DNA from 3 places in the Arthrobacter sp. MOO21 genome. Region 3 is predicted to be linked to each of the others. Evidence: predicted binding sites of a transcription regulator. Region 3 holds the regulator's gene; each other region holds the start of a gene.
The links. The regulator HrcA, encoded in region 3, represses chaperone genes, less so after heat shock. The targets are predictions, from matches to a motif close to TTNGCACTCGNNNNNNNCGAGTGCNAA.
Positions count from the first base shown of each region.

Region 1 (10,794 bases), 1.5 Mb from region 3:
ACCTCGGTGGCGGCACCGGCCTTGATGACTGCAACGCCGCCGGCCAGCTTGGCCAGGCGCTCCTGCAGCTTCTCGCGGTCGTAGTCGGAGTCCGAGTTCTCGATCTCGGCGCGGATCTGGGACACGCGGCCGGCGATCTGGTCGGCGTCGCCTGCACCCTCGACGATGGTGGTCTCGTCCTTGGTGACAACCACCTTGCGTGCCTGGCCCAGGAGTTCCAGGCCGGCGTTCTCCAGCTTGAGGCCAACCTCTTCGGAGATGACCTGGCCGCCGGTGAGCACGGCGATGTCGGCCAGCTGGGCCTTGCGGCGGTCACCGAAGCCCGGAGCCTTGACGGCGACGGACTTGAAGGTGCCGCGGATCTTGTTGACGATCAGGGTGGCCAGGGCCTCGCCCTCGATGTCCTCGGCGATGATCAGCAGCGGCTTGTTGGACTGCATGACCTTTTCCAGGACAGCAACCAGTTCCTTGACGTTGGAGATCTTGGAGTTGACGATCAGGATGTACGGGTCCTCAAGGACCGTTTCCTGGCGCTCTGCGTCCGTGACGAAGTAAGCGGAGATGTAGCCCTTGTCAAAGCGCATGCCTTCGGTGAGCTCGAGCTCCAGGCCGAAGGTGTTGGACTCCTCGACCGTGATGACGCCTTCCTTGCCCACCTTGTCGAGGGCTTCGGCGATGAGGGCACCGATTTCGTCGTCACCGGCGGAGATGGATGCCGTTGCGGCGATCTCTTCCTTGGTTTCGATTTCCTTGGCGGAGTTCAGCAGTTCGGCGGTGACGGCCTCAACAGCCTTCTCGATGCCGCGCTTGAGGGACAGCGGGTCGGCGCCGGCGGCAACGTTGCGCAGGCCTTCCTTGACCAGGGCCTGGGCCAGCACGGTTGCCGTGGTGGTGCCGTCGCCTGCGACGTCGTCGGTCTTCTTGGCAACTTCCTTGACCAGCTCAGCGCCGATCTTCTCGTAAGGATCGTCCAGCTCGATCTCCTTGGCGATGGACACACCATCGTTGGTGATCGTGGGGGCGCCCCACTTCTTTTCGAGGACGACATTGCGTCCACGCGGGCCGAGGGTGACCTTAACGGCGTCGGCGAGGGTGTTCAGGCCACGCTCAAGGCCGCGGCGTGCCTCTTCATCAAATGCAATGATCTTGGCCATAACGGCAGTAGTCCTTTCGGGACAGTCGTTAAGAATGAACCTTCGCTGCAGTGCCCGCGACGGACGATCCTTTGACGGCGGCCTCTGTATGCCTCCGGGCAGGGATCTCACTGAAGTGAGGTGTTTCCTTCGCTCCTTGACCGGTGCCCGCTCCGCCGGCCGGAACCAGGCTTTGCTTAGCAGTCGGTGCGTCAGAGTGCTAAGTCAATAATTAGCACTCCCCAGGTGAGAGTGCAAGCGATAAGGCGCCGCTGCGGCCTCTGGACGGGACACTTCGCTATCGGCGATCAGCCCGTATGTCCTGCCGTCTCGTGGCCGGTGGGGGCGGGGTTGTTGTCCGCGCCGTAGGTGAACACGGTGAAGGTGGCCGTGGTGATGTCCCCGTGGGCGTCGAAGGCAACCGGGCCGGATTCGCCGTCGTAATTTACCGGCCCGCCGCCGGCAAGGCCGGAGAGACACTCTTTGTAGGTGCGGCACGGGGCGGATGGCTGCGCCGCGCCTGCCGCCGCAGGCCCGGCCGGGGTGGCGGCTGCACCTGCAGCACTGCCGCCCGAGACCGCGACCAGGTTGGCGGCGATGGACCGCCCGGCGTCATCCTGGGCGCGGGCCGCGGCCAGGGCCGCGAGGGTTACGGCGTCATACGTTTCCGCGGCGTAGGACACGTCCTTCAGGGCACTGTCGACGCCGAGCAGCCTCCCTTGGAAAGCGGCAGTGGGAAGCTGGCCCGGGACCACGGCCCGCGCCCCGTCGAGTGCGCGGGAGCCGAGCCGGGACCCGTAACGCCCGAAGGCGCCGTCGCTGAGGAGGATCCTGGACCCGCTCAGGCCGGCGTTGTTCAGTTCCGCCAGGGCACCCTGCGCCCCCTCCCGCGCCACCAGGACGACGGCGTCGGGCTTGGCCTTGCCCGCGGCAGTTGCGGCAGGTGCGGCGTTGCCTGGCTTAAAGACGCCGCCCGGCAGGACTGTGAGCCCGGCTTGCCGGGCCGCTTCGGTCACGGCGGCCGCGACGTCCTTTCCGTAGGCACCGTCCTGGGACACCACGCTGATGGAGGCGGCGCCGGCGTCCTTGGCCAGTTTGGCCAGCACCGGTCCCTGGGCGACGTCGGCCGCCACGGTGCGGAAGTAGAACCCTCCGCTGTCGATTCCCGTCAGGGCGGCGGCAGTGTTGGCGGGCGAGATCAGCGGCGTTCGGGCCCGGGAAAGGACCTCGACGGCGGCGGCGGCATGGCTGGAGTCGGTGGGTCCGATGACCACATCCGCCTTGGCCGCCACCAGGGCGTGGGCCTGCCCGGAGGTGTCCTGGTCCTGGTGGACGGGCAGCAGTTCCACCGGCCGGCCTTTGTGGCCGCCTGCCGCATTGATTTCCTGGACGGCCAGTTTGGCGGCGGCAAGCTGGGGCGCGTTGAGGAAGGCGTTGCCCCCGGTGTTGTCCAGGATCAGGCCCACGCGGAGGACTCCGTCGCCGGAGGCCTCCACCGGTTCCACCCGGGCATTGCCGGTGGTGCCGGCGCAGCCTGTGACTGCGAGCAGAGCGGCCAGCGACAGGGTGGCGGCCGCCCGGGAAAAGGCAGCGGAGCGGATGGCCTGCTTCACTCTGCCGGCCGGACGTTTTCCGCCTGCGGGCCCTTTTCGCCTTCGCCCACTTCCAGTTCCACGCGCTGGCCCTCGTCGAGTGCCCGGTAGCCCTCGCCCAGGATGGCTGACCAATGGACAAAAATGTCATCCCCCGAGCCGTCAACGGTGATGAAGCCGTAGCCCTTTTCGGCGTTGAACCATTTGACGGTTCCCAGTGCCATAGTGAACAACTCTTTCCGTTGGGACCGGGCGGGTCCGTGCTGTTGGGTGCAGTCCGGCCGGGCCGGTTGAAAGCCACTCTAGCCAATACCGGTGGCCGCCACGGGCCGGCAGCGTCATCGGTCCGCGAACGTTATCCAGGCGTGACTGGAGCTGCGGCTACCGGTATCCGGGGCCGAGCACCACCACCAGGGGTGACTGGAATTCCGAGCTGTTCACCACCGTGGAAACGTTCAGCAATGCGGCCAGCTCCTGTGCGCTTGCCAGTTGCTCTTCGCCGGCGTAGAACACCACGGAGGTCTTCTGCGGGGCACCCGCCCAGTTGCCTACCGGCCCCAGCTTCCAGCCGTCGGCCTGGACCGTTCCGCCCACCCGGCTCGCCAGGCCGCCAACGCCCGTGGCGTTGTAGACCGCGACTGCCTGCGCCTTGTTGACGACGGCCTGCCGGGTGGCCGAAGCTGTGGGCTCCGGCCCGCTGGCGGCGGAGGACTCCGGGGACACCGACGGCGCGGCCGTGGCAGGGGGCGCGGAGCCGATGGCCTGGGCCGAAGGGGTTGCTCCGGTCACCGCGAGGGGGCTGGCTTCCATGCTTGCCGATGCCTGGCTCCCGATTCCGCCGAAGCCAAGCTTCGGGAGGATGAGGAAGGACACCAGCCCGATGGCCAGCGCGGCCACGCCAACCGCCAGGATGGGCCACAGCCGTACCCGTGCCGGGGCTGACGCCGTCCGGTGGACACCTTGTCGAGACCCGGTTTCCGGAACCTTGTCGAATTCATCGCGGGCGTATTTGGTCATGGATGCATCCTTGGGAATTGCTGCGGGAGGCCTTGGCGGGGGTCCTAGGCGTCGGACCCCAGGCGCCGCGCGGTACGTGCACGGTGGCGCGACGTACGTAGTCTACGCAATCTCTTGACCAGCATGGGATCGTGGGCCAGCGCATCCTCGCGGTCAATCAGGGCGTTGAGCAGCTGGTAATAGTGGGTTGCGGAGAGGTCGAACAGCTCGCGGATGGCCTGTTCCTTGGCTCCGGCGTACTTCCACCACTGCCGTTCCAGAGCCAGCATCTGCTGCTCACGCTCGCTGAGGGAAGACTCACGGAGGGAAAAGCCTGCCAGGAGGGACTTCCGCGGTTCCTGCTCCGGCAGGTGTTCCCGGGCCGGTTCCGCCACGGCACACTCCTTCGCTGGTTACGGTCAATGTCTCACCCCTATGCTACGGGCGAATAACAGCCATGTCATTTGGGGGCCAAAACCCGGCATCGCTCCAGCACTGCCACGGCTCCTGCCAGAATGGAACGATGTTTGAATCCGATGCGCTGTTCGAACTGCGGCAGGACCCCACCGATGCCCTGGGCTTCGCGGACCTGGCTCAGCTGCCGCTGGTTGAGCTCATGGCCCCTGACTGGGCCGCTGCGCTGGCGGGCGTTGAGGGAAAGCTGCGCGCGGTCCTGGACTTCCTTGCCGCCGAAGAGGCCGCGGGGCACGCACTGCTGCCGCCGCCGTCGAACGTCCTGCGCGCCTTCCGCCAGCCGCTCAACGGCGTGAAGGTCCTCATCGTGGGGCAGGACCCCTACCCCACGCCCGGCCATGCAGTGGGGCTGTCCTTCTCCGTGGACCCGCGCACGCGGCCCCTTCCCCGCAGCCTGGTCAACATCTACCGGGAACTCGAATCGGATCTCGGCTTCCCGCCGCGCGTCCACGGGGACCTTTCGGCGTGGGCCGACCAAGGGGTGCTGCTTCTGAACCGCGTGCTCACCGTGCGGGCGGGGGCGGCGGGCTCGCACCGCGGCAAAGGCTGGGAGGAGATCACGACGGCGGCCGTCACCGCCGTCGCCAACCGGCGGGCGGCGGACGGCTCCAGGGTGCCGCTGGTGGCCGTCCTGTGGGGGAAGGAGGCGGAGGGCGTCCGGCAATACCTGGCCGGCACCCCGGTGGTGGCGAGCGCCCATCCGAGCCCGTTGTCCGCCTCCCGCGGATTCTTCGGCTCCAAGCCCTTCAGCCGCGTGAACCAGCTGCTCCGGGAGCAGGGTGCGCTGGACGTAACCTGGGAGCTCCCGGCGGTGGCCTAGCTTAGGCTGGCCTTATGAGCATTGTTCCCGCCGCCACCAGCGCCACCAAGAAGAACCGGCCCCAGGTCAACCTGGCGGTACTGCGCACGGAGCAGCTCTCGCCCCATATGGTCCGTATCGTGGCCGGCGGGGACGGCTTCGCCGACTTCGTCAACAACGGCTTCGTGGACCGGTACGTGAAGATCGTCTTTCCGCAGCCCGGCGTCGAGTACCCCTCTCCGCTGGATCTTTGGGCCATCCGGGAGACAATGCCGCGTGAGCAGTGGCCGTTCACCCGCACCTACACCCTGCGGTGGGTGGATCCCGAGGCCAGGGAGCTGGCCATCGACTTCGTGGTCCATGGAGACGATGGCCTGGCGGGGCCGTGGGCGGCAAGGGCGCAGCCGGGTGACGCGCTGACGTTCACCGGCCCCGGCGGCGCCTACAACCCCAATCCTGAGGCGGACTGGTATCTGTTCGCAGGGGACGAGGCCGCTTTGCCGGCCATCGCAGCGTGCATTGAATCGTTGCCCCCCGAGGCCAAGGGGCTGGCCTTCCTGGAGGTCGCATCCGACGCGGACATCCAGCCGATTTCCGCCCCCGCCGGCGTGGCCGTCACCTGGCTTGCCCGCAATGGAACCCCTGCCGGCGCCAGCGACGTCCTGGTCAACGCCGTGGCCGACGCCGTGTGGCCGGAGGGCACGGTGGACGTCTTTGCGCACGGTGAACGCGGCTACATGAAGGCGCTGCGGGAGGTCTTCTTCAAACAGCGCGGCCTGGACCGGCGGCAGGTGTCGCTCTCCGGATACTGGGCACAGGGCCGCGTGGAGGACGTCTTCCAGGCGGAGAAGAAACTGCCGGTAGGCCAGATCTAGCGGCCGCTGCCCCTGTGCTGCCTAGCGGCGCCGGGCGCGGCGCCGCTCATTGCTGGCCAGGCTCCGTGTCAATGGGCGGGCCAGGACGTCGCCCAGGACGATGCCGCCGGCCGTGCCCAGCACAATGGCGCCGGCGCTGAGCATACCCCCGGCACCGGCCAGGATCTCAGCCTCCTCAACGGTCAGTACGTACATGGAACGGAAGATCGTGAGGCCCGGCAGGAGGATCAAAGCCGCCGGGACGGCCACCACCAGCTGCGGGGCACCCATCCGCAGGGCCACCACCCGCGCCAGCAGGCCGATGACAACGGCGGCCAGGGCGGGTGAGAAGCGGTCCCCGATCCCCAGCAGTCCGGCGCCGAGCAGCACCAGGTATCCCGCGACGCCTACGGCTGCCGTGGGCAGCAGGAGCTTCCATGTGGTTTGTTCGGTAATGCCGATGGCCATCACGGCCGCGGCAACGAAGAGGATGAGGACCCACAGGTCGTAGGCGGGCGGGAAGGTCTGCGTGACGTCGATGCGCTGCAGGCCGGTCAACTCCCCCACCACGAAGGCCACCGCGATGCCTGCCACAATGGCGCCGAAGGTCAGCAGGGTCGACAGGAACCGGCCGGCCGCCGTCACCGGGAAGCCGTTAATGGCGTCCTGCACCGAGGAAACCAGCCTCCCCGTGGGCAGGAGCAGCAGGATGCCACCCACCACCACGATGGAGGGGGAGTTGGTGAGGCCGAACTGCCACAGCAGCAGGGCGAGCATGGTGACCACGAACGAACAGCTGGCCGTGATGAAGAAGTCGGGCACCCGCCAGCGCCCCAGTCGGCGGGCGAGCAGGCTGACAGCAATGTTGGCCACGAAGGCTATGGCGGAGGAGACCGGTCCCCCACCCAGGACGCCGACGAACACGGCGGCGAAGATGCCGAAGGCCACCGTGACCATCCAGCGCGGGAACGGTTTGGGGCTGGTGATGGCCTCGTTGAGCCGGCGGATGGCCTCCTCACGGCCCACTCCCCCGGCCACGATGTCCGTGACAAGCTGGTGCACCTTGGCCAGGCCCGCGTAGTTGTTCGTCCAGGAGCGCACCACGCGCAGCAGGGCGATGGGTGTCTGGTCCTTGGGCGCATAGTTGATGCCGACGGACTGGTTGGTGATGTCCACTTCGATGTTCTTCAGCCCCAGGGCCGCGGTGACGGCAATAATGCTGGTCTCCACCTCCAGGGCGCCCGCACCGTAGCGGAACATGGTTTCGGCCAGGTGCAGGGCGAAGTCAAGGGTCTTCCGGGCGGACGTGTCCACCCCGCCCACCTGGATGGTGGGGTTCGCATAGGGGCTGCCGGCCAGCCTGTCCACGATGCTCAACGGTGCTGTGGGCGGGTTTTCACCCTGCACCAGGCGGCGCAGCATCCTCTTGGCCGCAGCATCCTGGCGAAGTTGCGCGGGGGTCAGCGGCTCGGTTTTGGGCAGGCCGTCAGTCTTCGGCCGGCGGCCGGGGCGTTCTGGCCGGTCAGTCAAGGTCGCCTCCTCCCAGTGCGCGATCTACGTTCGGTCAGGCTTTCCGCTTCAGTGGCAGCTTGCCCAGGATGGTGCGGGCTGCCGCTGCGGCGTTCCTGGCGATCCGGTTGGCGTGGAAGGCGGCAGGCCGGACGGGCAGCACGAAGTCGCCCACCAGCTGGACCACTTCCCCGCCGAAGCCCTTCTTGAATTCGTACCCGCCGTGGCCCTCCTCATCCTGTCCGGAGATGCCGAACGTGCCGTAGAAGTTATACCGCGGGTACCCCTTCTCCAGCGCGTGCAGCATCATCCCCCAGTAGAGGGAGGTGGCGCCGTTGAAGTAGATGTAGTCCTGGACGGTGCCGCCGATGACGCACACCACCTCGTCGCCGTAGCAGACGAAGTGGATGGCTGCGACGGTGGCCGTGCCTACTGAGTCGGGGAACCGTTCGATGTCCTTCAGGCTGCGCTCGTAGCTGTCTACGAGGTCCTGGACCACCTTAAGCCGGTTGGCTTTCTTCTTGCTGCCGGTTTCCTCCACCTCACGGCGGAGGTCGGCGGCGGTGGCCGACTCCGCGGCCAGGCGTTCGGTGATGGATTTGCGGTAGGCCGGGATGTCGATCTTGGCCATCATGAGCTTGGTGAACTCGGGCGAGGTGGTGCGGAGCAGGTGCTCGTAGTAGGCGCGTTCGCGGTAGACGAACCCCTTTTCGTCACCGGCCCGGCTCAGTGCCCCGTAGAAGTCGTCCAGGGTTTCCAGGGTGGCCTGTTCCAGGAAGACGCCGTTCTTCTCCGCTTTGCGGATCGCTTTGCGGGTCCGGTAGCTGGTGCTCATGATCAGTTCCTCGGCATCCTGGATGCCTGTGAGGTCCTTGATGAACATCCAGTTCACGTTGACGAAGTTCATGTCCAGTCCCTGGTGCCGGAACCCGAGGCGTTCCAGTTCCGCCACCAGCGGCCGGTTGTCCTCGATTTCGGGGTGCTCGGCTCCCTCGGCATCACGGGCAATGTAGTGCAGATTCGGCGAGATGCGCAGCTCGGCAGCCTTGCGCCCGGCAGCGTGCTTGCGGAGAAGTTCGACGACGGCGCCCACCAGTTCGCGGTCCGTGTAGTCCATCAGGGGGCCCTTGGCGCATTCGCAGACGGTGTAGCCAAGCCGGGTGGTGGTGTAGTTCAGCTTTCCGGCAGCCACAAGCTCGCCGTCGCGCCGGACTCCGAACAGATCCACCTGTTGCCCCCGTGCGCGCTGGAAGCGGGCGAAGTCGATGGACTGCAGGAAGCTGTTCTGCGGGTGCTTCAGGACGAAGGCCTCGAAGTCAGCGTCGCTGAGGATGGCGTACTCGAGTTCGGTAGCGGCGGAAACTGTATTCAAGGAATGACCTTCTTCTGAACTCTTCGCGGCCTGGCGGGGCACGCGCTGGGCGGGACGTTGTGCGGTGGCGGGAGCCGGGCTGGCGGCAGACGGCGGTGGCGCGGCAGCGCCGGACGCCGGGCCGGACCGGTCAGTAGAACTGCTGGCCCGTGCGGGCGGTTTCAATCCGGCGGAAGACCTTTTCTCCGCCGTTGACCCAGAGCCGGTGCTTGAGCGGGGCAAGGACGTAGTCGTAGCAGCCGACAAAGTCGGTCACAGTCTTGGTGAAACTGGTTTTGAACATGCCCATGCCGTACAGGTTGTGGCTCTTGTCCTTGATGCGGGAGGAGGGCGGGGTGCCGCAGAAGTCGTACTCGGTGCAGCCGAGCTCCTGCATCCGGCTGATGGCCGCCCACTGCACCAGGTGGGAATCGCCGTACTGCTTGCGGTTCTGGGTGGAGCCGCCGTCCTTGTAGGTTGCTTTCGCGCCGTAGTTGATCACGAAGGCTCCCACGCTGGGCTTACCGTCCTCGTAGGCGAAGAAGAAGTTTCCCTGGCCGCGGTTGCAGAATTCGTCCCAGAAGCGGGCGTAGTAGTCGTAGCTGCGCAGGGGCATGGAGCCTTTGGCCTTGACTGTGTCAGCCATGAGGTCGTACAGGGCGCGGTACGTTTCCGGTCCCTGTTCCTGCCGGACCACCTGGCAGCCCTCGCGCTCGGCGCGGCGGATGGCGTTGCGGGCCCGCGAGGAAATCGCTTTGAAGACTTCCTCCCCGCTGCCGGAGATGTCCAGCAGCGCGGTGGAATCGTTGGACTGGATGTTGGGGGCCTTCACCAGGTGGGCGGCCGCCAGCCGGGCCCGCGCGTCCTCGGAGTCCACGACGTCGGGCTCGATCTTGATGGTGAAGACGTTCAGCTTCTGGCTGCGGACGAAGGCCGCGCAGGCTTCAAGGGCGGGTTTCAGGTCCGCCGCGGACTGCAGGTCCGGGCCTTTAATGAGGTACCAAAGGCGGCCGAGGACCGGGAACTTCTTCTCCAGCACCAGGTTGTAGCTGGTGCTTCCCTCGCTCTCCAGCACCAGGAAGCGGACTTTCCAGCCGCTGCCGTTCTTGACCGATGCGTAGGCCGCGGACTGCAGCATGTTGCCGCCGTTCGGGTTGGCCGTGACGTGCTTGTCCCAGTTCTCAATTTCCTCGGCTGTGGCAAAACGTGCGGTGAATTCTCGCAAGGGGGCCGTGTCCAATCGGGTTTGTGCGCGGTTTCGGTGGTTCTGGATGCGTGCGGACATGCAGCCTCAAGTCTAAAGCCTCAGCCACTCCAGCCTTCTCCCCCGGGCGCCCTTGGCATGGCGCCGGCTGTCCGCGGAGCTGCACCTTGACGGGGCTGACGGGGTTCGGCAAGGGTTGGAGCATGAGGCCGGACGGGGAACAGAGCACTACTTCCGTGAAGAGCGGGCGGCCGTACAGTGCCGGGGCCCAGGCTGCCGCGCTTGCCGCGTTCCTGGTGGCGTCCCTGCTGGTGGCAGGGCTGGGCGGGCTGGCATCGGCCAGCAACGTCAATGGCTGGTACGCGACGGCGGACAAGGCGCCCTGGTCCCCGCCCAACACCGTGTTCGGTCCGGTCTGGACAATCCTCTATGCGGCAATGGCCGTTGCCGCGTGGCTCGTCTGGCGCAAGCGGTCGGAGAAGACCCGGCCGGCGCTGGCTGCTTACGGGATCCAGCTGGTCCTCAACCTCGCCTGGACCCCGGTGTTCTTCGCCCTCTACCCCGCGTTGGGAACCGCTGCACTGTGGCTGGGCCTTGCCATCATCATTGCCCTCATTGCAGCAGTCGCCGTGACTGTCCTTTACTTCGGCCCCATCAGCCGCACCGCCGGGCTGCTCCTCCTGCCGTATATCTCGTGGCTGGTGTTCGCCGCCTCCCTGAACTGGTGGGCAGCCGCCCACAACTAAGTGGCCTGCACCGGCCCCCGGGGACCGGCCCCGCCCAGGGCTTTCAGCATTCCACGACGTTGACGGCGAGGCCGCCCATCGCTGTTTCCTTGTATTTGTCGCTCATGTCTTTGCCGGTTTCGCGCATCGTGATGAT
Region 1 covers NZ_CM170671.2:821,307-832,100, forward strand. The annotation lists gene groL (chaperonin GroEL) at 1-1,154, opposite strand, end outside; gene AC2JAJ_RS03720 (ABC transporter substrate-binding protein) at 1,442-2,746, opposite strand; gene AC2JAJ_RS03725 (cold-shock protein) at 2,743-2,949, opposite strand; gene AC2JAJ_RS03730 (LytR C-terminal domain-containing protein) at 3,107-3,742, opposite strand; gene AC2JAJ_RS03735 (DUF3263 domain-containing protein) at 3,787-4,116, opposite strand; gene AC2JAJ_RS03740 (uracil-DNA glycosylase) at 4,245-5,015, shown strand; gene AC2JAJ_RS03745 (siderophore-interacting protein) at 5,030-5,869, shown strand; gene AC2JAJ_RS03750 (threonine/serine exporter family protein) at 5,891-7,378, opposite strand; gene AC2JAJ_RS03755 (peptidoglycan bridge formation glycyltransferase FemA/FemB family protein) at 7,413-8,729, opposite strand; gene AC2JAJ_RS03760 (lipid II:glycine glycyltransferase FemX) at 8,860-9,993, opposite strand; gene AC2JAJ_RS03765 (TspO/MBR family protein) at 10,116-10,658, shown strand; gene AC2JAJ_RS03770 (L-serine ammonia-lyase) at 10,702-10,794, opposite strand, start outside.
Region 1: a site for HrcA is predicted at 1,331-1,357, ahead of groL (chaperonin GroEL). Genes of this name have one in related genera too.

Region 2 (10,794 bases), 1.2 Mb from region 3:
GTAGCCCAGGGTGGAGAAATAGTCCACGCCCGTCAGGCACATGACCTGCCACCAGGGATGCTTCTTTTCGTGCTGGGTGGGCACACCGCCGGGGCCGGGGTGGGCGCCCTTGCTGTCCTGCAGCCCGAACAGCAGCCAGTCCTTCAGCGCTTCCCGGCCATGCGGGTGGGGCGCGGACGGATCCGCCGGGGGCCTGCTCAACGTGGTCATGTCTGCCTTTCCGCGCTGCCCTTTGCACCGCGACCACTGTGAAGCTAGCACCGGCGAAAACGGCTGCCCCGCGGAAAGGGCCTTTATTGACGAATCCTTTACGCGTGATTTACGACGGCGGCCCGGGCCTTCCGCGGCACGTCAGGGCTCGAAGCGGTAGCCCATGCCGGCTTCGGTGAGCAGGTGCCGGGGCCGGGCCGGGTCCGCCTCCAGCTTGCGGCGCAGTTGCCCCATATAGACGCGCAGGTAATGGGTTTCGTTGTCGTAGCCCGGCCCCCAGATTTTCGCCAGCATCTGCTGCTGGGTGATCAGCCGTCCCGGGTTGCGCACCAGCAACTGGAGGATGGCCCACTCCCGCGGGGTGAGCCGGACCGGGGCTCCCCCTCGGGTCACCTTGCGGTTGGCCAGGTCCACTTCGAAGTCGCCCACGTCGATGGCGGGCATGTCCTCCGCCAGCTCCGGCGTGCCGCTGCGGCGACCGGCGACGCGGAGCCGGGCGAGGAGTTCGTCGAGCCCGAACGGCTTGGTCACGTAGTCGTCCGCGCCGGCGTCCAGGGCCCGGACCTTGTCCACCGACCCGTGCCGGGCGGAGAGCACGATGATCGGCGTGCTGCTGGTGCGGCGGATCCGGGTGATCACGTCCACGCCGTTGATGTCCGGCAGGCCGAGGTCCAGGACGATGGCATCGGGGTGGCCGCCCTCCGCGTGCTTGAGCGCACTCGCCCCGTCCAGGGCGGTGAGCACCTGGTACCCCTCCGCCTGAAGGTTGACCTGCAGGGCGCGCAGCAGCTGCGGCTCGTCGTCGACGATCAGGATGGTTCTCATACGGTGCTGCTGCCTGCTTCCCGGCGGAGGGTGGACACTGCCGGTCCGGTGGAGAGCGGCAGGCGGATCACCATGGTAAGCCCGCCGCCCGGGGTGGGTTCGGCCAGCAGCTGGCCGCCCATGGCCTCGGTGAAGCCTTTCGCGACGGCGAGGCCCAGCCCCATGCCGAGCCCTTCCGGCGCATCGTCGAGCCGCTGGAACGGCTGGAAGATGCCCTCGACGGCGGCAGCGGACACACCCTGCCCGTGGTCGACGATGCGCAGCTCGCCAAAGGGAGCCCCGCCGTCGGCCGCTGCATGCGACGCACCGGAGACGCCTACGATGACGACGTCCGACCCCGGCGCGTATTTCAGCGCGTTTTCCACGATGTTGGCGATGACCCGCTCCAGCATCCCCACGTCGGCGTCCACCACCGGCATGTTGGGGGCAAGCTCAACCCGGATGTGGTCCGCCGGGAGGCCGCGCAGCGCGTCCTCGATGGCATCTCGCCAGGTGACCGGGCCCGTCAGCGGCGCCGTCGAACCGCTGGAAATCCGGGACATGTCCAGAAGGTTGGAGATCAGGGCGTCCAGCCGCTCCGTGTAGGACTCGATGGTGGCGAGCATCTCGGCCTGCACCTCCGCCGGCAGCTTGCGGCCCTGGCGCCGCAGGGCCGTCACGGCCAGCTTTATCCCGGCCAGCGGGGTGCGCAGGTCATGGCTGACGGCCCGGAGGATGGAGGTGCGCACGCTGTTCCCCTCGGCCAGTTTCGTGGTGCTTTGCAGCGTGCGCTGCAGGGCATGGCGCTGCAGCAGCAGGAGCAGGTGGGCTCCGTGCGCCGTAAGGAGGAGCCGGTCGCCCGCCGTCAGGGTCCGGCCGGAGAGGACCAGCGCCGTGCGCGGGTCGGCCAGTTCCACGCTGTCCGCCATGGCTGCCGCATCCGGAGGGGCTGGCGGCCGGTCCCCCGAGAAGGCCTGGAGTTCCCAGCCGCCTTCACTGTCTCCCGGCCTGGTGAAAAGGCCTGCCGAGGAAACCTGGAACGTCTCCCGGACCTTGGCCATGAAGGCCGCGACGGTGTCGTCGGCGAGGAGGGCGTCGTTTGCCAGGTCCGCAAGGGTGGCGGCTTCGGCGCGTGCCCGTGCCGCGGCGCTGGCACGCCGGGCGGACAGTCCCACCACGAGCGACACCGCCACCGCCGCGCTGAGGAAGACCAGCAGCGCGAAGACGTTCTGCGGATCGCTGATGTTGAACGTTCCCACCGGGTCGGTCTGGAAGTAGTTGAGCAGCAGCGAACCCAGGACCGCCGCAAGCACCGCCGGCCACAGGCCGCCGATGAACGCCACCGCCATTACCCCCGTGATGTGGACGAGCGCGTGCGTGGCGAGATTGAGTTCCGGGCTGGCGGACATGGCTGCCGTCAGCAAAACCGGAAGCACCACGGCAAGGATGAAGCCTGCCGTGGTCCGGGCACGGCCGAGCGCGGCGGGTGCCGGCCGGGGCAGGCCTCGGCCGGCCTGCGGATGGGACACGATGTGCACGTCGATGTCACCGGATCCCCGCACCACTTTGGCGCCGACGCCGGCGCCGAGGACCCGGCTCCACAGCCCGCCGGGCGAGGCCCCGATCACGATTTGTGTGGCGTTGACGCTGCGGGCGAATTCCAGGAGTGAATCCGCCGCATCCTCGCCGGACACGGTGTGGCAGGTGCCGCCGAGGCCGGTGACCAGGCGGCGTTGGGCTTCCAGTGCCTGGACGGACTCGGCGGTGCCCGTATCGGCACGGCGCACATGGACGGCGAGGAGGTCGCCGCCGTTGACCCGGGACAGGATCCGGGACGCCCGCCGGATAAGCACCTCCCCCTCGGGGCCTCCATTGAGTCCCACAACCACCCGTTCCCGGGCAGGCCACGTTGCCGTGATCCCCTGGCTTTCGCGGTAGGTGGCCAGCCCTTCATCCACCCGGTCCGCCAGCCAGATCAGGGCGACCTCGCGCAGCGCAATAAGGTTGCCCAGGCGGAACTCGTTGGCCAGTGCGGCGTCAATCCTGTCCTTCGGGAAGATCTTTCCGTCGGCCGCCCTCTGGCGCAGGAGGCCCGGGGAGATGTCCACCAACTCGATATGGTCCGCCCGGCGCACGATCCCGTCCGGGACCGTATCCCCGCCCGGTTCCCCGGTGATGGCGGCGACCGCATCCTGCAGCGAGGCCAGGTGCCTGACACTAAGGGTGGAGAGCACGTCCGTCCCGGCCGCCAGGAGTTCCTCGATGTCCTGCCACCGGTGTTCGTTCCGGCTGCCCGGGGCGTTGACGTGGGCGTATTCATCGACGACGGCAACGTCCGGGCGCCGCTCCAGCACCGCCGCCACGTCGAGCTCGGGTACCTCCGCCCCGGCGGCGTCCCGCACGAGGCGCGGCGCCACGGCGTCGAACCCTTCCAGGAGCTGCCGGGTGTCCTGCCTGCCGTAGTCCGCGGCGACGCCGATGGCCACATCCCTGCCGCCGGCCAGCAGCTGGTGGGCTTCCTGCAGCATGGCGTAGGTGGTGCCCGCCCCGGTGGCGGCCCCCAGGAAGATCCGAAGCGTTCCCCGTGCCATACCCACAGTCTTATCCCGTTCGGCCACCCGGACAAACCCGCCCCGGACGGGCTGTTCACTGCACGCAGCGTGGCCGCACATAGGGGAAGCCCCACCAGCAATGCTGAAGGGGCTTCGACTGTTTTGATTCCGTTATGACGAACATCATCTCCCGAACTTGCGGGAATCCCGGTGCTTCCTGCCTCGTCACCGGCAGACCACCGTGGATCAGATCCATGGTGCGTTCCAGGGTTCCCTGTTTGTTCGTTCCCGTCCTTCTTTCGAAGAACGTATTCACAGTGTTACGCCGGATTTTCCAGGGATGCAAGAGGGTCTTTAAACGCAGAACCTGCAGGTACCTTCGCGATCTCGCTAAGAGAAGGCTCGGACATTCGCATGTCCTGAACAACCCGGCGTCATCTGATGGTTACCTGCAGGCGGTTTAATTCTACGTCCCATCCGCCGCGTGCAACAGGGGCACTTATGCCTTGGAATGGACCACCAGCACAGGACACTGCGCGTGGTTGACCACCTGGGTGGAGACCGAGCCCAGGTGCAGCCCGGGGAATCCTCCGTGCCCCCTGGAGCCGACGATGACAAGACCCGCATCCTTGGATGCGTCGAGGATCGCGGAAGCAGGCGAGTGGGTTTTAACCAGCTGCGCCGTTGCCGTGACGCCCCCATCTGCAGCGGATTGCAGCGCCTCGGCCTGGAGCGTCCGGGCGGCCTGCTCCGGAGACTCCTCGGTGACTATTTCGCCTGCCGCCGTTTCCAGGACCGCGGGGTACCACGCCAGCTGGGGTTTGTCCCAGGCCGTGATGAGGCGGAGTTGGCCGTGGCGCCGGCGGGCCTCATCCATGGCCCAGTCCAGTGCTGCGCGGGAATGCTCGGACCCGTCAAAGCCAACGACTATCAGGAACGAATCGGTGCTGGTCATGGTCCTCCCTTTCGCTGGCAAGACTACGGCACGTTTTCCGCGCGTCGGCAGGGGCGAAAGCCCCTCTTTTCGGGACGGCACCTCCGGATCCAGCCCGTCTGCGAACCATCCGGCAGGAGGGTCTTTTGTCTCTATCCGCCCCGCCTGCAGGGGTATTAACTGGACTGGCGCCGGCCCCGACGAGGGCCCTCGCCTACATCGAATGCGGAGAATCTGTCATGTCTGATCTGCTCAAACGGTCCCCGTTCGCAACCACCCGGTGGACCTCCCCCTTCAACACCATATTGCGGTCCCCGGCGGAGCTGCTGGACTCCATGGAACGCATGTTCGACTCCGCAGCCGGCCCCGTCCCCATCCGGGTAGAAGAGTACGTCGATGGTAAAACCCTGGTGGTCCGCGCCGAGATGCCCGGCGTTGATCCGGACAAAGACATTGCAGTCACCATGGACGACGGGTTCCTGCGGATCCGCGCCGAACGCCAGGAAAAAGAAGAACACAAGGACAAAGGCAGCTACCGGTCAGAGTTCCGTTACGGATCCTTCAGCCGCAACATCCCGCTCCCCGAAGGGGTCAAGGAAGAAGACATCAAGGCCACCTATACCAACGGCGTCCTGGAAGTCCGCGCCCCGTTGCCCAGCGAAGCCCAGCCCGCCGAACCAAAGAAACTTCCCATCAGCCGCGGCTGATCCGGCCAGCCCCGTCCGGCACCTTTGACATCCCGCGCGGATTGCCGCGCTGCCGAAACCGCAGTATGTAAGGAGCGGCCATGAGGGAACAGCGTCCTGCCACACTGCGGTTTCTTGGCGCAGCGGACACGGTGACGGGTTCCAGGTACCTGATCCAGTCGCAGGGCCACCGGATCCTCATCGAGTGCGGGCTGTTCCAGGGCTATAAGAACCTCCGGGACCGCAACCGCGTACCGTTCCAGATCAGTCCGGCCAACATTGACGCCGTAGTCCTCACCCACGCCCATCTGGACCACAGCGGATATATCCCCGCACTGGTTCGGGACGGTTTCCGCGGGCCCGTCTACGCGACGCCGGGCACCGCGGAACTGTGCACGCTGCTGCTTCCCGACAGCGGCTACCTCCAGGAGGAGGAAGCCCGCTACGCAGACCACAAGGCGTCATCAACCCATCACCCTCCCCTGCCGCTCTACACCGCGGAGGACGCCGTCCGGTCACTCGACAGTTTCAAGACCCTGGACTTCGACTCCCCCTTTCCGCTGCCCGGGGGCATAGAAGCAACTTTCCTTCCTGCCGGCCACATCCTCGGCGCGGCACAAATACACCTCCAAGTCGTCGGCCGGACCATCCACTTCACCGGCGACCTCGGACGGGCCGATGACCCCCTGATGTTCCCGCCCCGGGCCCTGGAACGGGTCAATGTGCTGGTCGCCGAATCCACGTACGGCAACCGGACCCACCCGGTTGGCGACCCCGAAGCCGAACTCGGCAGCATCATCACCCGGGTGGCAAAACGGCACGGGGTCATCATGATCGCCGCCTTCGCCGTCGGCCGCGCCGAAACGGTACTGCTGCACCTCTCGCGGCTTCTCGCCAAACACGCAATCCCCCCGATCCCTGTCTTCCTGAACAGCCCCATGGCCATCGACGCATCCGACATGTACCAGCGCCACCGCGAGGAACACAGGCTCCAGGAGCACGAGTTCAAGGCCCTGTACAATGTGGCCACCCCTGTCCGCAGTGCCGACCAGTCCAAGCTGCTCAACCTCCGGGGCGGGCCCATGATCATCATTTCCGCGAGCGGCATGCTGACCGGCGGCCGCATCCTGCACCACCTCGCGGCGTACGGGCCGGACCGGCGCAACGCGATCATCCTCAGCGGATACCAGGCCGGGGGAACCAGGGGCGCCTCCCTCGCCGCAGGCGCAACGGAGCTCCGCATCTACGGACAGGACATCAGCATCGAGGCCGAGGTCATCCAGATGGAAGGGCTGTCCGCGCACGCCGACTCGGACGAACTGATCCAGTGGATGAAGACTGCCCCTGCCGCCCCTGCCATGACCTACGTAACGCATGGAGAAGCCGACGCCTCCGACGCCCTGAGGGCCCGCATCAAACGCCAGCTCGGGTGGAAAGCCCGCGTCCCCGAGCACTTGGAAACCATCTCCCTCGAAAACCCGCACTGAAGAAACCCCCGAAGGGGCGCCGGCGGGAATTAGCCCGCCGGCTTCAATGCCGTCCGCCAGGCCGCCGCTCCCCTGATGGCGCTGAAAGTCCAGGTGGCAGTGCCAGTGGCGCCGGCCGTCGCCTGCAGCAGGTCCGCCTGATCGGCGATCTGGCCGCCTGCCGACTGCCAGCGCTGGGTCCAGCCGCTGGGCGGGGAGAATACCGGCGAGGCGCAGTCGCAGATGATCGTGCTGATCTGCATGGCCCCGTTGGTGGCCGTGGTGATGCTGCCCACCGTGAGGCTCGACTTCGTCCAGCTGGTGTCCGTAGCCGTGGCCACGCTGCTGTCCAGTGGCGCGGCGTTGTTGACGCCCCGGTAGGCCGTGATGCCGCCGCCCCACTTCACGATTGTGTTGAACGTCCACGTGTAGCTCGCCGGGTCGGAGGCGCCCACCACGTGGTAGTAGCTGAACAGCCGCGCCCCGGTGCTGACCGAGAGCCCGCTGACGATGGGGGTCCACCCTGTGGGAGGGGTCATCGTGGGGTTCAAGTCGGCCGCAACGGAGGCCACCAGCACGTCGCCCGCAGCGGTGCCGGCCGGGACCGGCAGTGGAGCCGTGAGCGTGGCCGTCCCCGAGTAGGTAGTGCTGGAGTTCACCACCGTGATGCCTCCGGTGGCCGGCGGCGGCGTGGCCGTGCCGAGCGGGCGGTCCGAGAACCAGTACCGCTTGGCCACATGGTCGCTGGCAAGCACTACCAGCCCGGTGGAGCTGTCCACGCTCTGCTTGGTGGTGGTGGCGTTGTTCATGTTGGACGACGAGGCGCTCTGGATGATGGGCGTGCCCCGGCCGGACCCGAAAACGGGGTTGTCCATGGATGCTGTCTTCTCATAGATGGCGCCTGCCGCCCCCGAATAGGAGCACCCCGTGACAGAGGTGGGCGGCGCCGTCTGGAAGGCGTGGACCATGTTGTTCTGCGTATCCAGAAGGATCTGCGGGCGCGTGACGCAGTCGCCGGCCACGGAGATGGTGGACTGGGTAAAGGCGGCGGTGCCCGGCTTGAACACCAGGAGCACCAGCTGCGGGACGGCGGGGTCCGAGGAATAATCGTTCAGGCTGGTTTTCACCGCGGCGAACACGCGCCCCGCGGTGTCCGACTGCAGGGATTTGAGGTTGAGGTGGTCGTCGGCCTGGCCTTTCCCGCGCATGGCCGGCTGCAGCTGCCAGTTCGAGTCGGCCGCTTTGCCGTCCGGATGCGTGGCCCACCAGACGGTATTGGCGAGGTGGTCGCTCCACATGACGCCAATCTGGTTGCGGTTGAAAGCCACGACGGCGGAAATATCGTCGGGTGCCGGGTGCGGGCTGGCCACCGGGAGCACGAACGGCGCGTCCCAGGTGGCCCCGGCGTCGGCGGAGTGGTTGACATAGACCGTGTTCGTGTAGCCGGAGGTGGAGTTGCCGGCCACCTGGGTCCATGTTGCCCAGATGGCTCCGAGCGAGTCCTGGTCGATGGTCATGGATTCGCTGGAATTGTTGGTGACCGTGGTGGGGAAACCTGGATCGAGGGCGTAGGAACCGCCGCTGTAGCTGTACCGGTAGAGCTTCGCGGGCTGTCCGGACTGGGAGGGGTTCGGGGTTCCGTCCCCCGTCACGGTCACCACGTGGGACGCGATGTACAACTTGCTGCCGTTCCAGAGCACATCGGCAAGGGTGTTCGCGCGGGTGTCATTGACGATTCCGGTGTTGACCCACGTCTCCGTGGAGCGGTCCAGGCGGTAGATGCTCCAGCCCGACCCCGTGGTCCACATGTCCGCCCACCAGGACCCGGCATTGAACCACAGTTTGCTCTGCGGCTTGTCCGATGTGGGCGGGTTGCTGACCCCCGAGTAGGCGATGCTCTGCGTGCCATAGACCGGGTCCGCCTCAGCCCGGCCGGGAGCGCTTAGGACGGCGCCGGCCAGGACCAGGAGCAGGACCAGGAACTGGCCGGTACGGGAGGACGGGGTGGTTTTCATCGCACAACTCCTGGGCACAATCGCATGCGGCACCCTGTCCGCCGTCACCGGACGGGCCATTACTTCCACCCATTTACGCGCAAGCGTAGGCCGCCGTTTTGGCCAGGGGCAATGATCCGGAGTACTCGACTTCGACGAGCCCCAATACCCGTCCCCTCAGTAAGCTGAAGCGATGCCCGACATTGCCGCCTTGGCGCCGACCTTCGTGGCCCTTGCCACCCTGGTGGCACTCACGGTGGGATTCCTGTGGGGCTCGCGGACGCCGTCGTCCTTCTCCCCGGCCCTGGCCATCCTGCGCGGGGCGGCCCAGCTGGCAGTCATCAGCCTGGTGCTGGGCGGCATCATCACCAACCCGCTGTGGGTGGGCGCGGCCCTGCTGGTGATGTTCACCGTGGCGGCGGTGACGGCGGCGCGGCGCCTGGCCTGGTCGTGGCGGCGGTTCGCCGTGGTGGCCGCAGCCATGGGGGCCGGCATCCTGGTGACGCTTGCGGTCGTGTTCGGCACCGGGGCCATCGAGTTCGCACCCCGGTACGTCCTGGCCGTGGGCGGGATCGTGATCGGCAACTCCATGACCATCGCCGCGCTGGCAGGACGCCGCTTCTCCGAGGCCGTAGTGGAACAGTGGGACCAGGTGGAGGGGTGGCTGGCTCTCGGCGCCACGCCCCGGCAGGCCACCCTGGCCCAGGCCCGGCAGGCCGTGCATTCGGCGCTGATCCCTTCCACGGACCAGACCAAGACCACGGGGCTGGTCACCCTGCCCGGCGCTTTCGTGGGTGCCATCTTCGGCGGTGCCGCGCCCCTGGAGGCGGGCCGGTTCCAGGTGGTGGTGCTGGCGTCCATCATGGCAGCCGGGTCCATTACCGCCGTCGCACTCATCCGTTCGCTGCGCAACGTGAAGGTGCGGCCTCAACCGCTGTGAGCCCGCGTGCTGCTGCATTACGCTGAAGCCTGTGGAACAACGGACCAGAGCGGCTCGACCAAAAACCCGGGCCGACAGGCTCCCCGATCTTCCCGGACGACCCGGCGGGGGCAGCGAATTCAGCCGCGTACTGCTGCATCCGGTCAGGCTGGTGCCTTTGGCCTTTCTGGTCGTGATTGTTATCGGCGCCGGGCTGCTGATGCTTCCGGCCGCGCACAGGACAGTGCAGCCCGAGCCCTTCCTGACGGCCCTGTTCACCTCGGTTTCGGCGGTGTGCGTCACCGGTTTGGCCACCGTGGACACGGCCACCTTCTGGACCCCATTCGGGCAGGGGGTGATTCTGGGGCTCATCCAGGTGGGCGGCTTCGGGATCATGACATTGGCCACGCTGCTTTCGCTCCTGGTGCGGAAGACCATCGGCCTGCGCGGGCAACTGATCGCCCAGTCAGAGACCCATACCCTGAACTTCGGGGACGTCCGCTCCGTGCTGTTCGCCGTCGCCCGGATCATGCTCCTGTTCGAGGCCGGCACCGCCCTCATCCTCACAGGACGTTACTGGATCGAATACGACCACAACCCCGCAACCGCCCTGTGGCATGGCGTGTTCCATGCCGTTTCCGCCTTCAACAACGCCGGCTTCGCCCTCTACAGCGACAGCTTGGTGGGTTTTGCGGGCGATCCCTGGATCATCGTCCCCATTTGCGCCGCTGTCATGGCCGGAGGACTGGGCTTCCCGGTGCTGATCTCCCTGCTGCGGGGCGGCATCCGCGTGAAGGACTGGACGGTCCACATGCGCCTGACCGTCTACGGCAGCCTGCTCCTCTTAGCGGCGGGGGCAGCGCTGTTCGCCGTCTTCGAGTGGAACCGGGAACAGACCCTGGGCGCGATGCCGGCCAGCGACAAGGTCCTCGCCACCCTCGCCGGCACCGTCTTCCCCCGCACGGCAGGCTTCAACAGCATCGACTACGGCGCCGCATCGCCGGAGACCCTGCTGGTGACCGACATCCTGATGTTCATCGGCGGCGGCAGCGCCGGAACCGCCGGCGGAATCAAGATCACCACATTCCTGGTGCTGTTCTTCGCAATCTGGAACGAGGTCCGGGGCCGGGACCACGTGACCATTGCGCACCGCTCCATCAGTTCGTCCTCCCAGCGGCAGGCCCTGTCCGTGGCACTCCTCGGCGTCGCTGCCGTCATGGCCGGCGCCC
Region 2 covers NZ_CM170671.2:2,627,274-2,638,067, reverse strand. The annotation lists gene AC2JAJ_RS12235 (APC family permease) at 1-210, opposite strand, end outside; gene AC2JAJ_RS12230 (response regulator) at 352-1,035, opposite strand; gene AC2JAJ_RS12225 (DUF4118 domain-containing protein) at 1,032-3,605, opposite strand; gene AC2JAJ_RS12220 (universal stress protein) at 4,066-4,521, opposite strand; gene AC2JAJ_RS12215 (Hsp20/alpha crystallin family protein) at 4,740-5,207, shown strand; gene AC2JAJ_RS12210 (MBL fold metallo-hydrolase RNA specificity domain-containing protein) at 5,288-6,673, shown strand; gene AC2JAJ_RS12205 (hypothetical protein) at 6,703-8,667, opposite strand; gene AC2JAJ_RS12200 (ABC transporter permease) at 8,840-9,586, shown strand; gene AC2JAJ_RS12195 (TrkH family potassium uptake protein) at 9,738-10,794, shown strand, end outside.
Region 2: a site for HrcA is predicted at 4,704-4,730, ahead of AC2JAJ_RS12215 (Hsp20/alpha crystallin family protein). Genes of this name have one in related genera too.

Region 3 (9,307 bases):
CTGGGTGACGTCCCCGGTGACCACCATTTTGGAGCCGAAACCGAGCCTCGTCAGGAACATCTTCATCTGCTCGGGCGTAGTGTTCTGAGCCTCGTCCAGGATGATAAAGGCGTCATTGAGGGTCCGTCCGCGCATGTAGGCCAGCGGTGCCACTTCGATGGTGCCGGCGGCCATCAGCCGCGGGATGGACTCCGGGTCCATCATGTCGTGGAGGGCGTCGTAGAGCGGACGCAGGTAAGGGTCGATCTTGTCGCTCAGCGTCCCCGGCAGGAAACCCAGCCGCTCCCCCGCCTCTACCGCCGGGCGGGTAAGGATGATGCGGCTGACCTCTTTTTGCTGCAGCGCCTGGACAGCTTTGGCCATGGCGAGGTAGGTCTTGCCCGTTCCGGCAGGGCCGATGCCGAAGATGACCGTGTTGGCATCGATGGAGTCGACATAGTTTTTTTGGTTCAGCGTTTTGGGACGGATGGTCCTGCCACGGCTGGAGAGGATGTCGTGGGTCAGCACGTCCACCGGGTTCTGCAGGGACTGGGTGCGCAGGAGCGCTGCGAGCTGCTGCAGGACAGCCGGGGTGATGACCGTGCCGCGGGCCACCAGCCCGCGGACTTCCTGGAGGAGCCGCATGATCCGGGGAACATCACTGCTGGGGCCGCTGATGGAAAGCTCGTTGCCGCGCGCATGGAAGTTGACGTCCGGAAACTGCTCCTCGATGAACCTCAAGGCCTCATCATGGCTGCCGAGGGATTGAACCATCTGGTCTGAGTTCTCGAAAAGGACAACTTCAGTGCGGATGCCGGGAAGGGAATGGGGAAATTCCCCCGGGCTGCCTTCGCCCGTGTTGAGCCGCCGCCTGCCGTTTGCTGATTCAGTCATGGTGCTGGCCCGCAGGCCCGTGGTCCCCTCGAAGTTCGGCATATGTTTTCGTTTGCTTCGCCGGCGGCCGCTGCACGGCGCCAAGTTCAGCGATCCATTTATCTTACGTCAGCAAGCACCGGGGGCGGATGACGCGCCGGTGTTGAAGTGCGGGAGCCCCGCGGCTCCCCGGCGGCGGACACGGACCGTCCGCTTGGCATGAGGGACGGTTTGTATCAACTTCATATCGGGCTCATATCGTTACCGTTGCAGTTGGGCGGGTACAGCCTAATCACCGCGCGGGCGCACCGGCGGCTGTGCCATGCTGGAAATCCAGCGTCTGCTGGGACACCAGGCCGTCAGGGGATCGGCCCGCCACGCCACGAAAGGACAAGGGCAAGGAAGTGCCGGAAACCTCTGCGCCCTCATGGGCTGGACGAATGGCGGGCCGGGTGCGCCCCGCCGTCCTGGCAGGAGTCCTCGTCCTCGTTCCGGTGCTGTCGGGCTGCACGGCCGAAGGGGGCCCGACGCCCTCCCGCTCGCTCGCCTCAGTGCCCGCCACGGGCGGCACCATGCCGGATGGTCCCGCCACCAGCGCGCCGCTGGAGACCACGCAGTCTTCGAACAAGGCCCCGGTGTACTGGATTGGCCGCAGCGGGGGCAACATCTTCCTGTACCGCGAGTTCCGGGACGTTCCGGAGCAGGAGAACCCGGTAACGCGTGCCCTGCGGGCCATGATGTCGGACAAGCCCCTTGACCCGGATTTCTTCACGCCGTGGCAGAACCCCGGCAAGCTCGCCACGTCGATCTCGGGCAAGGATGTCATCACCGTTGACGTCTCCGCGGACGCCTTCAATAGCAACCTCGACGCCGACATGGCCGCCCGCGCCATCCAGCAGCTGATCTATACGGCCACTGCGGCCGCCGCGAGTTCGGGGCTGATCGATACCGGACAGCAGATCCGCGTCCGGATCCTGGTGGACGGACACACGGACTATGTGGCATTCGGGCATGTGCAGCTGGGTGCCCTGATGACCCGCGCCGCCGGACTGGTGGCGCCGGTGTGGATCATCGATCCCCAGGAGGACGCGGAGGTACCCGGAGGCAGCATCAAGATCACCGGACGCAGCACCTCCCCCGGCAGCAAGCTGCACTGGCAGATCCTGCAAGCGGCGGACGGCGGCAGCAAGACACCTTTCCTGACCGGCGAGACCACCGCCGCAGCGGAGCAGGGGCAGGCGGGCGCCTTCACTCTCGCCCTCACCCTGCCTCCCGGCGATTACGAACTGCGGGTGGGGCAGGCCGGTTCCGGCGGCGAGCCGGACCGGAACGAGGACACGCGCACCTTTACGGTTCGCTAGCAGCCCACAGGCCCAGGACGTCGCTGGCAAGCACGACGGCGGCCGGGCCGGCCGTTGACGAGCGCAGGACATGGTGCCCCAGCAGGGCGGTAACGGCGCCCGCGCTGCAGAGCTTCGTTACTTCACGTGGGCTGATGCCGCCCTCGGGACCAACGATCAGCAAAACCTCCCGTGGGCCCTCGCTGCCGCGGCCAGGCCATGCTTCGAGGACGGAGCGCAGCGGCCGCACGGCGTCCTCGTGCAGGATCACCGCAAGGTCCGCCGCTTCTACGGCCGCGCGCAGCCCGGCGGACTCGACGGCGGGCCGGACATCCGGGATCCACGCCCGCCGCGCCTGCTTTGCCGCCGCGGCTACGGAGGACTGCCACTTGGCGTGGGCGCGGGCTGCCCGGTCGCCTTTCCACCGCACGATGGACCGTTCGGACTGCCACGGTATGACGGCATCAATGCCCAGTTCGGTGGCCGTTTCGATGGCCAGTTCATCCCGGTCACCCTTCGCCAGGGCCTGGACCAGCACCAGTCGGATGTCCGGGCGGGGTTCTGCCGCCACGGTTACGCACTCCACCTCAAGGCCGGAGGGCGCGGCCGAAACGACCTTCCCCGTCATGCGGGTGCCGGCGCCGTCGACAATGTCCACGGCCTCACCCGGTGAAAGCCGTTTGACGGTGACCGCGTGCCGCGCCTCCGGCCCTTCGAGGACGAACAGTCCACCGGGGACCAAGCCGTCCAGGGCGCCTGCGGCGGTGAAGAAGACGGGGTTGCTCACCGTTACAGGTTACCGAGCCGGTCCCGAAGCTTGGCGAACATGCCGCCACTGGCAGCGAGCTTGCCCTCGGTGATCTGTTCACCGCGCAGCTTGGCAAGCTGCCGCAGGAGGTCCTCCTGCTGGGAATCCAGTTTGGCCGGGGTGTCCACCTGGAGGTGGACCTTCAGGTCGCCGCGGCCGTACCCGCGCAGGTGGGTGACCCCAAGGCCGCGCAGGGTGATGATCTCCCCCGACTGGGTCCCGGGCTTGACGTCGATCTCCTGGGTGCCGTCGAACGTTTCCAGGCTGACGTCCGTGCCCAGGGCCGCGGCCGTCATGGGGATATGCAAGGTGGCGTGCAGGTCGTCGCCTTCCCTGACGTAGGTGGCGTCGTTATTGACGCGGATTTCCACGTAGAGGTCACCGGCGGGACCGCCGGCAGGGCCCGCTTCACCCTGCCCGGCGAGCTGGATGCGGGTTCCGGTGGCCACGCCGGCGGGAACCTTGATGGTCAGCGAACGGCGGCTGCGGATGCGGCCCTGGCCGCTGCATTCGTTGCACGGGTCCTTGATGACCGTGCCGAATCCTTCGCAGGTACCGCAGGGCGCTGCCGTCATGACCTGGCCCAGGATGGAGCGGACTGCCCGCTGCACCTGGCCACTGCCGCCGCAGATGTCGCAGCGCTCCGGCTGAGTTCCGGGGCGGCAGCAGGATCCGTCGCAGGTGGGACAGACAACCGCGGTATCCACTTCAAGCTTCTTGTTGACGCCGAACACCGCGTCCCGCAGGTCGATGCGGACACTGATCAGGGCGTCCTGGCCGCGGCGTACACGGGATGCCGGGCCGGACGTGCCGCCGGCACCGAAGAAGGTGTCGAAGATATCCTGGAAGGCAAAGCCCTGGCCCGCGTAGCCGGCTCCGCCGAATCCATTGTCCGTCCCGTTCTCGTTGCCCGTGGTGTCGTAGACACGGCGCTTCTGGGGGTCGGAGAGGACCTCATAGGCGTGAGTTACTGCCTTAAAGCGCTCCGCAGCGTCCGCACCGGGGTTTACGTCCGGGTGAAGGGTGCGGGCCAGCTTGCGGTAGGCCTTCTTGATCTCTTCTCCCGTCGCCTCCGGCGAGACTCCTAGGACGTCATAGTGGCTGCTCAAAGTTCGTATCTCTTCCTTGTTGTACTGCATGTACTGGGGCTGCCCGGCCTTAGCCGGCCACCGCAACAACCAGCGGCCGACATGACGGGGTCAGGGCCCCAGAATCCTGGAAAGGTAACGCGCCACGGCCCTCACCGCGGCCATGGTGGTGGGATAGTCCATCCTTGTGGGGCCGAGGATCCCTACTTTTGCGGCACTGTCCGGCCCGTAGCCGGTGGCCACAACGGAGGCCTCGGCGAGCCCGTCATACGGGTTTTCCCTCCCGATGCTGACGGCCACACCACGGTGGTCCTGGGCCATCTCGCTCAGCAGCCGCAGCATCACCACCTGCTCCTCCAGCGCCTCAAGCACCGGGCCGATGCTGAGCGGGAAGTCCACGTTGGACCTGGCGAGGTTGGCGGTCCCGGCCATCACCATCCGGTCCTCCCGGCTGCTTTGCGCCAACGCCTCAAGGCCATGGGCCAGCGCGTGGGCCGCCTGCCGCTGGGACGGGGCGGCAGCGGCGACGACGGCGGGAAGCGCCTGGCTGAGCTGGCTCAGCGGTGTGCCGGCCAGGGCCCCGAGGAAACGCGTGCGCAGGGCCGCCAGCACGTCGTCGCCAAGGTCCTGTCCGACGTCGATGACCCGTTGCTCCACTTTGCCGCTGTTGGCGATCAGGACCACGAGGACCTTGCGCGGGGCAAGCAGGACGAATTCGATGTGGCGGACCAGGGCCCTGCTCAGGTGGGGGTACTGGACTACGGCCACCTGGTTGGTGAGCTGTGCAAGCAGACGGACGGTGCGGTCCAGCACGTCGTCGAGGTCGTCAGACCCCTCAAGCAGTGACTGGATGGCGCGGCGCTCCGCGGCGGAGAGTGGCTTGACCGCCGAAATCTGGTCCACGAACAGCCGGTAGCCCTTGTCGGTGGGGATGCGGCCGGCGCTGGTATGCGGCGCCGTAATCAGGCCCTCATCCTCCAGGGCCGCCATGTCGTTGCGGATGGTGGCGCTGGAGACCCCAAGATGATGCCGCTCCACCAGGGCCTTGGAACCGACCGGCTCGCGGGAGTGGACGTAATCCTCCACGATGGCCCGCAGTACTTCCAGTTTGCGTGGCTCGCTCACTCTCCACCTCCATCCATGGTCCGGGGCCTCCGCCCCGCCTGCATGCTGCCACCAACAAGGGTTTAGCACTCGACATGCCTCAGTGCTAACAGTCTATTATGCCGCCGCGCGTTGTTAGCATTGGTACCGCTCCGGGCGAAATTCCGGTGCTCACTACCTAGCGCTAGGCGGATCACATCCATGGATTACCAGAACTGGGCCCCCCGGGACATGTCCGCGCCGGTCCGCGCGGAGCTGCCCGAAGTTCCTGTTGAACGCGGGATGGTGCTCGAGGACGTCCAGTCGGGCTGGGTGGGTGCCGTGACCCGCGTGGAGAAGTCTGGCGGCATGCACGTGGTGGCGTTGGAGGACCGGCGCGGCAAGTCCCGTTCCTTCCGGCTGGGCTTCGGGTTCCTCCTGGACGGCCAGGCCATCCGGCTGATGCCTCCGGCGCCGCGGGCCGCTGCGGGCGTGCCCGCAGGCAGGACGGCATCGGGATCGGTGCGGGTCGAAGGCCAGCGTGCCCAGGTGGCCAAGGCGAGCCGGATCTGGGTGGAGGGCAAACACGACGCCGAACTTGTGGAGAAAGTCTGGGGCGACGACCTCCGCGTGGAGGGCATCGTCGTCGAGCCCCTGCACGGCATCGACGACCTTGCCGCGGCGGTGGCCGACTTCCGCCCCGGGCCGGCCAGGCGCCTCGGCGTCCTGGTGGACCACCTGGTGCCCAATTCGAAGGAATCCCGCATCGCGGACGCAGTGATGGCCTCGCCCGGCGCCGCCGGGAACGTGCTGATTGTCGGCCACCCCTACGTCGATGTCTGGCAGGCGATCCGGCCGGCCGTCCTGGGGATCGACCGATGGCCCGCCGTCCCCCGCGGCCAGGACTGGAAGACCGGCATCCTGAAAGCCTTTGGCTGGCCCCATGCAACCAAGGAGGACGTCGGGCTCGGATGGCAGAAGCTGTTGGGCGCCGTCCGTACCTACGCAGACCTGGAGCCCTCGCTGCTCGGCAGGGTGGAGGAAGTGATCGACTTCCTCACCGTGCCCTGAAGGCCGGACGCCGCCCCAAGAGACAGTATTCTTGGTAGTAGTCAGCAAAACTTGCACCCCCGAAGGAAACAGACTGTGGCAGAAAACGCACGTGATCACAGGGACGGCCAGGGCCGTTCCGAGTACCATGGCGTGCCGGCCAACGCCCTGCCGCTCACGGCCAGTGAAGACCGCCAGTGGGCAACCCTGGCACACTTTGGCGGCATCCTGGGATGTGTTCCCGCACTGCTGATCTACCTGATCTTCCGGGACCGCGGCCCCTTCACCGCGCAGGAATCCAAAGAGGCCCTGAACTTCAGCCTGCCGCCCACCATCGCCGCGGTACTGGCCAACATCCTGGTGTTCGTTCCCGTGGTCGGCAACATCTTCGCCGTGATCGCCACGCTGATCTGGGTCGCCCTCACCTGCTTCTCGGTAGCGGCCGGCATCCATGTGAACCGCGGCCAGCCGCACCGCTACCCCTACAACCTGCGCTGGATCAAATGACCTCAAAAGACTTTGGGGCCCACACCCGCAGGGTTCCCTGACCGAGCTTGCGAGGTTAGGGGGCGGGTGGGGATTAGTCCGGCAGGATGCGCCGCACTACCGCGTCCGCGAGGAGCCTGCCCTTCAGTGTGAGGACCAGGCGGCCGCGGAACGCGGCAGCGGGTTCCACCAGTCCGTCGGCGATGAGGCCGGCCACCTCGTGCCGCCCCGCTGCGCTGAGCGCGGAGACCTCGAGTCCGGACTGCAGGCGCGCCTCAAGCATCACCCGTTCCAGCCGCCGGGTTTCCGGATCCAGGGTCTCCCTGCCGGCGGCCGGCGACAGCCCTTGGGACAGGCGGTTGGCGTAGGCGGAGGGGTGCTTGACGTTCCACCAGCGGACCCCGCCCACATGGGAATGCGCACCGGGGCCGATCCCCCACCAGTCGTCTCCCCGCCAGTAGGCGAGATTGTGGCGGCACGCCTGCTCCGGTGTGCGTGCCCAGTTGCTGACCTCGTACCAGCCCAGGCCGGCCTCGGCGATCAGCTGGTCGGCGAGCTCATACTTGTCGGCGTGGTCGTCGTCGTCAATGCCCGGGACCTCGCCCCGGCGCATCTGCGCCGCCAGCTTGGTGCCGTCTTCAACGATCAGCGCATAAGCGCTGATGTGGTCCGGCTGGTACGACAAAGCGGTTTCAAGCGAGCACCGCCAGTCAGCCAGGGACTCCCCCGGTGTCCCATAAATGAGGTCCAGGCTGACGGCGAGGCCCGCATCGCGTGCCCACTGGACCACCTGCGGCACCCGGCTTGGGGTGTGGGTCCGGTCCAGTACCTTGAGCACATGCGGGACTGCGGACTGCATGCCGAATGACACACGGGTGAAGCCCGCGTCCTTGAGGACGCCGAGGGATTCCGGCGTGACCGAATCAGGGTTGGCCTCGGTGGTGACCTCCGCCCCATCCTCGATGCCCCATTGGTCAATGGCGGACCGCAGGATCAGAGCGAGGTCGTCAGCAGGCAGCAGGGTGGGAGTGCCGCCGCCGAAGAACACCGTGCTGAGCTTCCGTTCCGGCACGCCTGAGGCCACGAGCACCTTGCCGGCCAGCTGCACCTCGGAAACAGCCGTCCGGGCATAGGCATCCTGGGAGGCGCCGCCGCCAAGCTCTGTAGCGGTGTAGGTATTGAAGTCGCAGTATCCGCAGCGGACAGCGCAGAACGGGATGTGGACATAGAGCCCGAACGCACGGTCCCCCGCACCGTCCGCTGCCTGCGGGGGCAGGATACCGTCCGGCGGGGCGGGGTCGCCGAGGGGCAGGGTGCTAGGCATCGCAGGGGCCTCCGGTGCATCCGGACGCGGTGTTCACTACTTCTTGGCCTTGTCCTTGGACTCGTCAGTGGTCAGGGCGGCGATGAAGGCTTCCTGGGGAACCTCCACCCGGCCCACCATCTTCATACGCTTCTTGCCTTCTTTTTGCTTCTCCAGCAGCTTCCGCTTACGGGAGATGTCACCGCCGTAGCACTTGGCCAGCACGTCCTTGCGGATGGCGCGGATGCTTTCGCGGGCGATGATCCGTGAGCCGATGGCGGCCTGGATGGGCACCTCGAACTGCTGGCGCGGAATGAGTTCGCGCAGCTTGCTGGTCATCATCACGCCGTAGGCGTACGCCTTGTCCTTGTGGGTGATGGCGCTGAAGGCGTCCACCTGTTCGCCTTGGAGCAGGATGTCCACCTTGACCAGGTCGGCCACCTGTTCGCCGTCGGCTTTCCAGTCCAGCGAGGCGTAGCCGCGCGTCTTGGACTTGAGGAGGTCGAAGAAATCGAAGACGATTTCCGCCAGCGGGATCCAGTAGCGCAGCTCCACCCGGTCCTCCGAAAGGTAGTCCATGCCCTTCATTTGGCCGCGGCGGCCCTGGCACAGCTCCATGATGGCGCCCACGAACTCATTGGGCGCCAGGATGGTGGCGGACACCATGGGTTCGCGGACTTCCTTGATCTTCCCGGCGGGGAATTCGCTCGGGTTGGTGACGGTCAGGACGCTCTTGTCCTCGAGGGTCACCTCATAGACCACGTTGGGGGCCGTGGAAATCAGGTCCAGGTTGAACTCGCGCTCCAGGCGTTCCCGGACGATCTCCAGGTGCAGCAGGCCCAGGAAGCCGACGCGGAAGCCAAAGCCCAGCGCGGCGGACGTCTCGGGCTCGTAGACCAGGGCGGCGTCGTTGAGCTTGAGCTTGTCCAGGGCGTCCCGCAGGACCGGGTAGTCCGTACCGTCCAGGGGGTAGAGGCCGGAGAACACCATCGGCTTGGGGTCCGCGTAGCCGCCCAGGGATTCCGACGCCGGCTTGGCCAGGTTCGTGACCGTGTCACCGACCTTGGACTGGCGCACGTCCTTCACACCCGTGATCAGGTAGCCCACCTCGCCGACGCCGAGCCCCTTGGACGGGGTGGGTTCCGGTGAGCTGACGCCGATCTCCAGGAGTTCGTGGGACGCCTTGGTGGACATCATCTGGATGCGTTCGCGGGGGTGCAGCATGCCGTCCACCACCCGCACGTAGGTCACCACGCCGCGGTAGGTGTCATAGACGGAGTCGAAGATCATGGCGCGG
Region 3 covers NZ_CM170671.2:3,789,753-3,799,059, reverse strand. The annotation lists gene AC2JAJ_RS17685 (PhoH family protein) at 1-873, opposite strand, end outside; gene AC2JAJ_RS17680 (GerMN domain-containing protein) at 1,293-2,213, shown strand; gene AC2JAJ_RS17675 (16S rRNA (uracil(1498)-N(3))-methyltransferase) at 2,200-2,979, opposite strand; gene dnaJ (molecular chaperone DnaJ) at 2,982-4,109, opposite strand; gene hrcA (heat-inducible transcriptional repressor HrcA) at 4,200-5,213, opposite strand; gene AC2JAJ_RS17660 (DUF3097 domain-containing protein) at 5,394-6,242, shown strand; gene AC2JAJ_RS17655 (DUF4870 domain-containing protein) at 6,318-6,728, shown strand; gene hemW (radical SAM family heme chaperone HemW) at 6,802-8,031, opposite strand; gene lepA (translation elongation factor 4) at 8,068-9,307, opposite strand, start outside.